3 regions of the Salinivibrio sp. PR5 genome follow, and region 3 is predicted to be linked to each of the others. Evidence: riboswitches for the same ligand, from Rfam matches in the RefSeq annotation. Region 3 holds a riboswitch; each other region holds the start of a gene.
What was found. A riboswitch is a leader RNA that binds a small molecule or an ion and turns the genes downstream of it on or off. The one in region 3 is predicted to bind thiamine pyrophosphate.

Region 1 (3,248 bases), on a different contig from region 3:
AATCAATTAAAGCATGAGCATGATGCAACTTTAATTGGTCTCGACAAAGGCGATGGGATCACCCTGAACCCTCGCCTACACACTGAAGTGGCACCGGGCGATCGCATCTTTTATATCGCCGCCGAGCGTTTACCACATTGGTCTGCCGCCTAACGGACGCGTCCAACGCATCTTTGCTGTTTTCTTTTCGATGCCGCTGCCCCACTTGGGTTGCAGCGGATCGTTTCCATCTCGTCTCAGGGCAATTCCGCGACAGCATGCTCTGCTGGCGACAGACACAAATTATCAGGGTAAGCGTAAAAATGATGCACCGGCCCAGCACCTCTTCCGACCGTTAGCTGCTGACTATGCGCTAAGGCCTCCGTCAAATACTGCTTAGCCGCTCGCCCGGCCTCGATAGGCGTCATCCCTTGGGCATAAAACGAGGCGATTGCAGCAGACAGTGAACATCCGGTGCCATGGGTGTTGGTAGTTTCAATGCGGCGTGCGCGCAAGGTCTGACAGGTATCTCGGCTAATCCACATATCGACGCTCTGGGGCATCTGGTGTAAATGGCCCCCTTTGAGCATCACGTAAGGACAGCCTAGATGGCGAAGTGCCGGCACCAGCTCATGCATTTGCTCGATAGAGGTTGGCACAGGCCGACCGGTTAAGCGAGCGGCCTCCGGCAAGTTGGGAGTGAGCACCGTTGCTCGCGGAATAAGCTCTTCAATCAACGCCGTCATGGCCTGCTCGTCGAGCAAAGGGTCGCCGCTGGTCGCGACCATCACGGGATCTAAAATCACCGGCAAGTGTGGCGACCGTGCCAGCACGGCAGCGACTTCACGAATAATCGCTTGATTGGCCAGCATGCCGATTTTCACCGCACGCACCGGCATGTCGTATAACACTGCATCTAATTGGGCGCGCACAAAATCGGGCTCAACCGCCGAGACGGCGTCAACACCGCAGGTATTTTGCGCGGTTAGCGCGGTGATCACCGAGCACGCATAGCCACCGGTCGCTGAAATCGCTTTAATGTCAGCTTGAATGCCCGCGCCACCACCGCTGTCTGAGCCGGCAATGGTAAGAATAACAGGTGGAGATAGGTTCATATTGGCCCCTTAATCATCAGGGGCGGAAGGAGACAAAGTACGGCAGTATGCATCACTTTGTGCGCTGATCGTGTCAGTTCCCTCCGCCAGTGCTAACTGGATCAGGTTCTACGGGTCCTGCTTTCGCAGTCTCAGCAATTACTTGCTCCCCGACTAACTGTGTTCAGGATATGCATCCTACGGATAAAGCGCAAGCCTCATCTCTAATCCGATGATGACCACGGCTATCCAGACACGGGCGCACTGATAGCCGTCGCTGGGCATTCACATCCGGTTTGCAGAAGCTGTTCAAACTGTTCTGACCCCAGCGGTTTGGCATACAAGAAGCCTTGCGCTTGATCGCAGCCAATACGCTGCAAAATCTGTTGCTGGCCAACTTCTTCCACGCCTTCGGCCACCACACCGTGGCCGAACCCATGCGCTAGGTCGATCACGCTACCAACAAGGTGTTTGTCACTGGCGTTGGATGCAAGGTCTTGAATAAAGCTACGATCAAGCTTCACCCAATCCACAGGAAGCTGTTTCAAATAGCTCAATGAACTGTAGCCTGTGCCAAAATCATCAAGCGCAATATGCATCCCCGCATCACGGAGCTGTTGTAACTCTTTGAGCGCCACCGACATATGTCGAATTAACGCCGATTCAGTAACCTCAAGCTGAATGATTTGGGTGGGTACTTCCAGCGCTTGGCAGCGGGCAAGAATGCTGTCGGCAAAACCGTGGCGAAGTTGCTGGGAAGAGACATTGATGGCTAAGTGAAACGCCTCGGGCAAGGTGTATTGCTCTCGCCAACGGACCAGCGCGCGCAACGCCATAGAAAAAACTGCATCGCCGAGTTGGATCATATCGGCACTTCGCTCGGCAATGGGAATAAACTCGGCCGGGCTGATCGCTCCCAGTTGCGGATGACGCCAACGCAATAACGCCTCAGCGCCTACCATGGTGCCGGTATTGAGATCCCATTTGGGCTGAAAGACCAAAGACAACCCTCCTTGTTCAAGAGCCGGGCTAAGTCCATTGCGGATCATATGCTCACGTTGCGATTGCGCATCCAACTCTTGGCGATAATGACCCACTTCGGTGTCATCGGTCGGGATGGCTAGAATCGCTTGGCGAAAGAGTTGCTCCACATCGTGATGTTCCCCTTCCGCTTGGGCTATTCCCACATGGCAGTGCATCGACATCAAACGGCCATCAAGGGTGTGATGACCACTCAATAATCGACAAATCCGCTTGGCAAGTGCGTCAATGGCAGTGATATCTCCTTCCACTACCATCACCAAACGTGTGTTGTCCCAGACACCAATACGCCGACCTCTTGCGACCGAGCTACTAGCCAACAGCCCTGCAAGGTGCTTATACAGCGCTTCTGTCATTAAGTGGCCTTGATGCTGTGTTACCGCCTCCATCCCATCCAACGCTATCATAAACACGGTCACCATCCCCTTTGCGAGTTGACGTTCAGCCGCATCCACCAGCGCACGTCGATTGGGTAGATTGGTTAGAGGATCGGTTAAAGACAAGGTACGTAATGCCGCGGTTTGCTTATTCACTAACATTTGCAAACGTGCCGCTTGATCACGCTCTTTCAGGGTTTTGAATTGAAAATGAAGAATATTATGGATGCGCTGAAGCACTTCATGGTGATCAAACGGCTTGGTGAGATAATCAATGGCCCCACGACATAAGGCTTGGTTGCGCAGATTGTTATCACTATCGGCAGTGAGCACCATCACCGGGGGACAGTGCTCACCGAGCGTATTGTTCAACAGATCGAGTACATCCAGCCCCGAGCGTTGTGGCATACGCATATCAAGCAACACTAAATCGGGGACCGGGGAGAGGTAATCGGTCACAAGGCGTGGATCGTTAAGGCCTGTGATGTGTTGATAGCCAGATTGCAGCAACATAGCAGTCAACAAGTCGACATTCTCCGGTCGATCATCAATGATCAGGATCTGCGCTTGGGATTTTTCTCGTGTCATGCCCTGTCCTCCAAAAGTGTTTGCATCGCTCGGCCCAACCCCGTACCCGTTACTGGTGACGCCAACGTCACAATGCTATCGCTGTGCGATTGCATAGATTCGGAGTCCGGCACATTAACCACGATCATAGGCCGTTCCCCGAGTCGTAACTGAACCTGATCTGCCGTGT
Region 2 (3,248 bases), on a different contig from region 3:
GAACGAACAGCTTTCTAGATTACCGAATTTGCTTGGCGACCATAGCGCTTTGGACCCACCTGACTCCATGCCGAACTCAGTAGTGAAACGAAGCAGCGCCGATGGTAGTGTGGGGTCTCCCCATGTGAGAGTAGGACATCGCCAGGCTCTCATTGCTTATCTTGTTGATAGCTCGATGCTGTTGATATCTGCGATGCTCATGTATTGGCATACACTGCGCGTCTCGATTCAACATCCTCATCGCATCAAACAAGATAATCTAATTAGAGCTTAATGTTGGGCTTTAGTTAGCAAAAATTTAATCATCAAAGCAGATATGCGTAAGACTTTGATGAGACAGAATTGGTGCGGAGTGGTAGTTCAGTTGGTTAGAATACCGGCCTGTCACGCCGGGGGTCGCGGGTTCGAGTCCCGTCCACTCCGCCACTACTTAGAAACCCTGCTAATTTTAGTAGGGTTTTTTGTTATTGGCCAGGTTCGCCCTGCGGGCGAATGAGTCCCGGTTGCCCGCAACCCCGGCCCTCCGCCACTGCTTAGAAACCCTAGCTGAAAAGCTGGGGTTTTTTGTGATTGGGGCGTTGGGGCGATTTGCTTTATAAATAAGCGATCAAACGTCTGAAGAGTAATTGGTGGTGGTAATTTGTCGCGGGATCGCTACAATAGGCACCTATCTACAGGGGTATAGCTCCAATTGGCAGAGCAGCGGATTCCAAATCCGCGTGTTGGGGGTTCGAATCCCTCTACCCCTGCCAAATACCAAAGCATCGACATCGTCGGTGCTTTTTTTGTATGTGAATCATCAAGGTTCTCGTAATCCGATTAAGGGTAGATGTGAACATGCAATCTACACAAAAGCGTGTCGGGGGCTGGGTCGCCAGCCCGGTCGAATCCCTCTACCCCTGCCAAACATCAAAGCATCGACATTGTCGGTGCTTTTTTTGTATGTGACTCATTATGCTTCTAGCACCCCTGATCCTTTTCCCTTTTTCTTCCTCCTGTTTCTTGTTCACATGTCGCGGTATGATGACTTTTTACCAATCAAAAGGAGCCCCCAGTGGTAAGCATATTGTGGGTAGGACTTGGTGGCGCATTAGGGGCGTCTTCGCGTTTTTTAGTTTCAGAGTGGAGCGTCGCAGTGTTTGGTCGAGGATTCCCGTACGGCACCCTAATGGTTAATGTGCTAGGATCATTAGCGATGGGTGTCTTTTTAGCGGCGATGAGTCAAGAGCTGATTGCCCCTGTACCTTGGCGTCAACTGATTGCGATTGGCTTTTTGGGCGCGTTCACCACCTTCTCGACCTTTTCAGTGGATACCTTGCTTCTTTTTCAACATGGTGAGACGGTGAAAGCCTTGTTAAACGTGGGTCTCAACCTTGCGTTATGCTTAGGAGCGGCCGCGATGGGGGCTTGGTTGCTAGGACGCATTACTGGGTAGGTAAAAACATGCCATTACGTCGCTTGTTGTTGCGGCGGTGATTTCTTATACTGGCGTTGAACTTGTCGGAGTGCCAATTGGCTGAGACCACGTTAAGTGGGATCCGTTGAACCTGATCTGGTTAGTACCAGCGAAGGGAACAAGAGATGCATCAGATCACAGACCGTACGCGTCTGCCAGTTTTGCTCACATCTCAATTCAGCGTTTTCCGGCAAGCATTAATTCCCATAATGAACACCGGAGTAATGCTATGTCGACCCGTAAACAGGCCCGTCTTGAGGCCAAATCCTTTATCGATTCTCTCTCTGCGCAAACCTACCCCAACTCGGAAAAAGTCTATGTCGAGGGATCGCGACCCGATATTCGCGTAGGGATGCGAGAGATCCATTTGTCTCCGACCTTTGTGGGTGGCAGTAAAGACAATCCGCAGTACGAGGCCAACGAGTCCATTCGGGTTTATGACACATCAGGGCCTTATACTGACCCACAGAGTGCTATCGATATTTACCAAGGCTTAGCGCCAGTGCGCAAAGCCTGGATTGATGAGCGTGCCGATACAGAGTTTCTTGATGCAGTGAGCTCAGACTATGCGCAGACCCGCCTCAGTGATGAAACCTTAGATGATCTTCGCTTTAATGCCTTACCGCCTATCCGTCGGGCGAAACCTAACCAATGTGTGACCCAACTTCACTACGCACGCCAAGGCATTATCACCCCAGAGATGGAGTTTATCGCGATCCGGGAAAATATGGGGCGTCAGCAGTATCGTGAAGAGCAGCTAAACCGCCAGCACCCAGGAGAAAGCTTTGGCGCGCATTTACCCTCAAACATCACTCCCGAATTTGTGCGCCAAGAAGTTGCTGAAGGGCGTGCGATTATTCCTGCCAACATTAACCACCCAGAAGCGGAGCCGATGATCATTGGGCGTAACTTTCTGGTGAAAGTGAATGCCAATATTGGTAACTCGGCGGTGAGCTCCTCCATTGAAGAAGAAACCGAAAAGTTGGTGTGGGCGACCCGTTGGGGCGCGGATACGGTGATGGATTTATCGACCGGACGCAATATCCACGAAACTCGCGAGTGGATTTTACGTAATAGCCCAGTCCCGATTGGCACCGTACCTATGTATCAGGCGCTTGAGAAAGTGAATGGCATTGCCGAAGATCTGACTTGGGAAGTGATGCGCGATACCTTGATAGAGCAAGCCGAACAAGGGGTCGACTACTTTACCATTCACGCCGGGGTGCGTTTGCACTATGTGCCCATGACTGCCAATCGCGTGACTGGGATTGTCTCGCGTGGTGGGTCGATTATCGCCAAATGGTGCTTGGCGCATCATCAAGAAAGCTTCCTCTATACCCATTTTCGTGAAATCTGCGAGATTTGTGCCGCCTATGATGTATCGCTGTCGTTAGGCGATGGATTGCGCCCAGGCTCAGTAGCTGACGCGAACGACGAAGCCCAGTTCAGTGAGTTACGTACCCTGGGCGAGCTAACCAAGGTGGCATGGGAATACGATGTGCAGGTGATGATTGAAGGCCCCGGTCATGTGCCCATGCACATGATCAAAGAGAATATGGACGAGCAGCTCACCCATTGCCACGAAGCGCCCTTTTATACTTTAGGCCCGCTGACTACCGATATTGCGCCTGGCTATGACCACATTACCTCCGGGATTGGTGCGGCGATGATTGGCTGGTTTGGGTGTGCGATGCTTTGCTATGTCACGCCCAAAGAGCATCTGGGTCTGCCCAATAAAGAGGATGTTAAAACTGGACTGATTACTTACAAGTTGTGTGCGCACGCCGCCGAC
Region 3 (3,248 bases):
TTTCACGATTGGCGCTTTTTAGACGATGCGGGTAAACAGCCGAACCCCGAGTTTGTGCTCAATCAAGCGCGCTACCAAGGGGCGAGCGTGTTACTCACCCGCGAAAACTTTGGCTGTGGCTCGTCACGCGAACATGCTCCTTGGGCGCTGGATGATTACGGTTTTAAAGTGATTATCGCCCCCAGTTTTGCCGATATTTTCTATGGCAACTGCATTAATAACCAAATGGTGCCAGTGACCCTTGAAGAAGGCCAAATCGATGCTCTATTTACGTATGTGGCCGAAAATGAAGGCGCGACGGTAACGCTAGATTTGCCCGCCCAAACCATCCGTGCCGGTGAACACTGCTTTAGCTTCCAGATGGATGATTTTCGCCGTCATTGCTTGTTGGAAGGATTAGATAGCATTGGCCTCACGCTTCAGCACGACGCTGAGATCTCGCGCTTTGAGCAAAACATTCCCGCCTTTTTGGCATAACACAATGCTTTAACCACTAAAACGCTGCTTGAGCAGCGTTTTTTTATGGCTATGAAAGCAAACATGGCGCAAGCTGGTCTAGGATATAAACAAGATACGCTCGCGATTGAGGAAGCGGTATGCGAACACGGATCACGCTCATTTTTTGGTTACTCGTTGCTTTTCCAGCCTTGGCCGCCCCGAAAGCCGATTATTGGGCAATGTGGGATGCGCACAACCCCGCCAGCCAAGCCACGTTTACCCATCACAGCTGGCAAGTATTACTCGATAAGTATTTACAGCCTCAAGGACAGCACACCTTATTTAACTACGCAGCCGTCACCGAGGCCGATAAAGCGACTCTCGATCATTACATTAGCATGCTCACCGCGCGCGACCCGCGCACCTTGACCAAAGACGAACAATACGCGTACTGGGTTAATCTCTACAATTCAGTCACCGTAAAGCTAATTTTGGATGCGTATCCAGTCCGTTCGATCACCAAACTCGGTGGCCTGTTTAGCTTTGGACCTTGGGATGATGAGGTGGTCACGGTGGCAGGAGAGCCGCTTACCTTGAATGATATTGAGCACCGCATTCTGCGCCCGCTCTGGCAAGATCCGCGTACCCACTATGCGGTCAATTGTGCCAGCCTTGGCTGTCCGAACCTACAGCCACAAGCCTTTCAAGCCGACACCTTAGAGACACAATTAGAACAAGCCGCCTATACCTTTATTAACAGTGATAAAGGCGTGAGTCAGCAAGGCGGTCAGTGGCAGCTTTCTTCTATCTATGAGTGGTTTGAGGCCGATTTTGGCGGCAGTGAACAAGGAGTAATCACCCATATCAATCAATACCGCGATATCAAACTTCCCGAGGATGCACGCTTAGACTATGACTACGACTGGGCGCTTAACCGAACCGCTGACTAAAAGGCTTGGTTAACCCTAAGCCAATCAGTACAATGGCTTCGTACTCATTGGGGAGCCTCTTGGCTGAGATTGCGCACCGCGCTAAACCCATCGAACCTGATCCAGCTAACACTGGCGTAGGGATTGAGACTTGATGATGTCATCAACCAGCCTCAACACCCACGCCCAACTTAGGAGCGTGCTGTGAAAGTCATTACGTCTGTTTTAACCGTACTTTCTTTGTCTCTGTTATCGCTTGGCGCCCGCGCCGCCGACCCGCTGACTGTCTATACCTACGACTCGTTTATCACCGATTGGGGCGCAGGGCCAAAAATTAAAGCCGCCTTCGAGAAACGCTGTAATTGTAAGGTCGAGTTTGTGTCCCTTGAAGACGGCGCAGCCTTGCTAAACCGCATGCGGATTGAAGGCAGTAACACCAGCGCCGATATCGTGTTGGGTATGGACACCAATTTAATGAAAGAAGCGGAGCGGAGCGGCATTGTCGCCGAGCACGCGGTGAATACGGAGCGCCTACAGGTACCCGGCGGTTGGGATAATCCCTACTTTATCCCCTACGATTACGGCTACTTTGCCTTCGTGTACGACACCACGCGCCTGCTCGATCCGCCCAAGAGCTTGAAAGCCTTGATTGAAGATCGTGATGACATCAGTGTGATTTACCAAGATCCCCGTGTCTCCACCGTTGGCCAAGGCTTAATGCTTTGGATCCAGAAAGTCTACGGCGATAAAAGCCAGCAAGCATGGCGTGATCTCGCGGATAACACCATTACCGTGACCAAAGGCTGGACCGAAGCGTACAACATGTTCCTGAACAAGGAAGCGGACATGGTGCTCTCTTACACCACATCACCGGCTTACCATTTGGTTGCCGATGATGATGACCGCTTTGCCGCCGCGACGTTTGAAGAGGGCCACTATATGCAGATTGAAGTGGCCGCAAAATCAGCCTACACCGACCAGCCAGAACTGGCCGATGCGTTTTTGCAGTTTATGCTCAGCGATGAAGCGCAGTCGATCATTCCCCTTACGCAATGGATGTACCCTGTTACTGATATCACGTTACCGGATGCCTTCTATACCTTGAGTAAGCCCAAAAAAAGCTTGATTTATCAACCCGATGAAGTGATGGGCAACCGTCAACAATGGGTGCGTGACTGGCAAACGGCGTTGGTTGAATAATCGTCATGCTCAACCCTTCACGCACTTGGCCGGGCAGTCTCGCGGCCAGTCTCGTCGTGCTTTTAATTGGCAGCGCTCTTTGGGCGCTGTTCTCTCACAGCCAAGATCTTAACCTTCAGGCACTATGGCAAGATGCCTACCTTCGTCACGTCACCGTATTTAGCTTCAAGCAAGCCATTTTATCAGTGATCCTCAGTGTGGGATTGGCGATTCCTGTTGCCCACGCCCTGTCGCGTCGCGAGTTTGCGGGTAAGCGTTGGTTGTTGAAACTGTTTGCCATGACCTTAGTGCTGCCTGTGCTGATTGGGGTATTTGGCTTGGTAGCCATTTTTGGTCGCAGCGGATTGCTCGCCGACACCCTACAACATTTTGATCTTTCTATGCCATTTTCCATTTATGGATTGAGCGGCATTTTGCTGGCACACGTGTTTTTCAACTTACCATTTTCCGCCCAGATCATGGTGCAAGCACTCGAGGGGATCCCCGCCGATCAACGCCGCTTAGCGACGCAATTGGGCTTAGGTGGCTGGCAGCGTTTTCGTCACCTTGAATGGCCTTATCTTCGCCAAAGTTTGCCCCATATCGTCGGGCTGGTGTTTATGCTCTGCTTTACCAGTTTTGCCACCGTCATGGCGCTTGGCGGCGGCCCCAAAGCCACCACCATAGAGTTGGCCATTTACC

Region 1: another riboswitch for thiamine pyrophosphate. It lies ahead of thiD (bifunctional hydroxymethylpyrimidine kinase/phosphomethylpyrimidine kinase); the one in region 3 lies ahead of thiB (thiamine ABC transporter substrate binding subunit).
Region 2: another riboswitch for thiamine pyrophosphate. It lies ahead of thiC (phosphomethylpyrimidine synthase ThiC); the one in region 3 lies ahead of thiB (thiamine ABC transporter substrate binding subunit).

What each region holds. Positions count from the first base shown of each region.
Region 1 is NZ_MUFK01000017.1:48,765-52,012, reverse strand. It holds gene BZG82_RS08275 (potassium channel family protein) at 1-153, shown strand, start outside; gene thiD (bifunctional hydroxymethylpyrimidine kinase/phosphomethylpyrimidine kinase) at 237-1,094, opposite strand; TPP riboswitch at 1,156-1,256, opposite strand; gene BZG82_RS08265 (putative bifunctional diguanylate cyclase/phosphodiesterase) at 1,319-3,079, opposite strand; gene BZG82_RS08260 (PAS domain-containing sensor histidine kinase) at 3,076-3,248, opposite strand, start outside.
Region 2 is NZ_MUFK01000004.1:112,610-115,857, reverse strand. It holds rRNA gene rrf (5S ribosomal RNA) at 32-147, shown strand; tRNA gene BZG82_RS03145 (tRNA-Asp) at 350-426, shown strand; tRNA gene BZG82_RS03140 (tRNA-Trp) at 676-752, shown strand; gene crcB (fluoride efflux transporter CrcB) at 1,055-1,435, shown strand; TPP riboswitch at 1,492-1,591, shown strand; gene thiC (phosphomethylpyrimidine synthase ThiC) at 1,686-3,248, shown strand, end outside.
Region 3 is NZ_MUFK01000001.1:49,801-53,048, reverse strand. It holds gene leuD (3-isopropylmalate dehydratase small subunit) at 1-477, shown strand, start outside; gene BZG82_RS00230 (DUF547 domain-containing protein) at 597-1,388, shown strand; TPP riboswitch at 1,427-1,528, shown strand; gene thiB (thiamine ABC transporter substrate binding subunit) at 1,581-2,567, shown strand; gene thiP (thiamine/thiamine pyrophosphate ABC transporter permease) at 2,573-3,248, shown strand, end outside.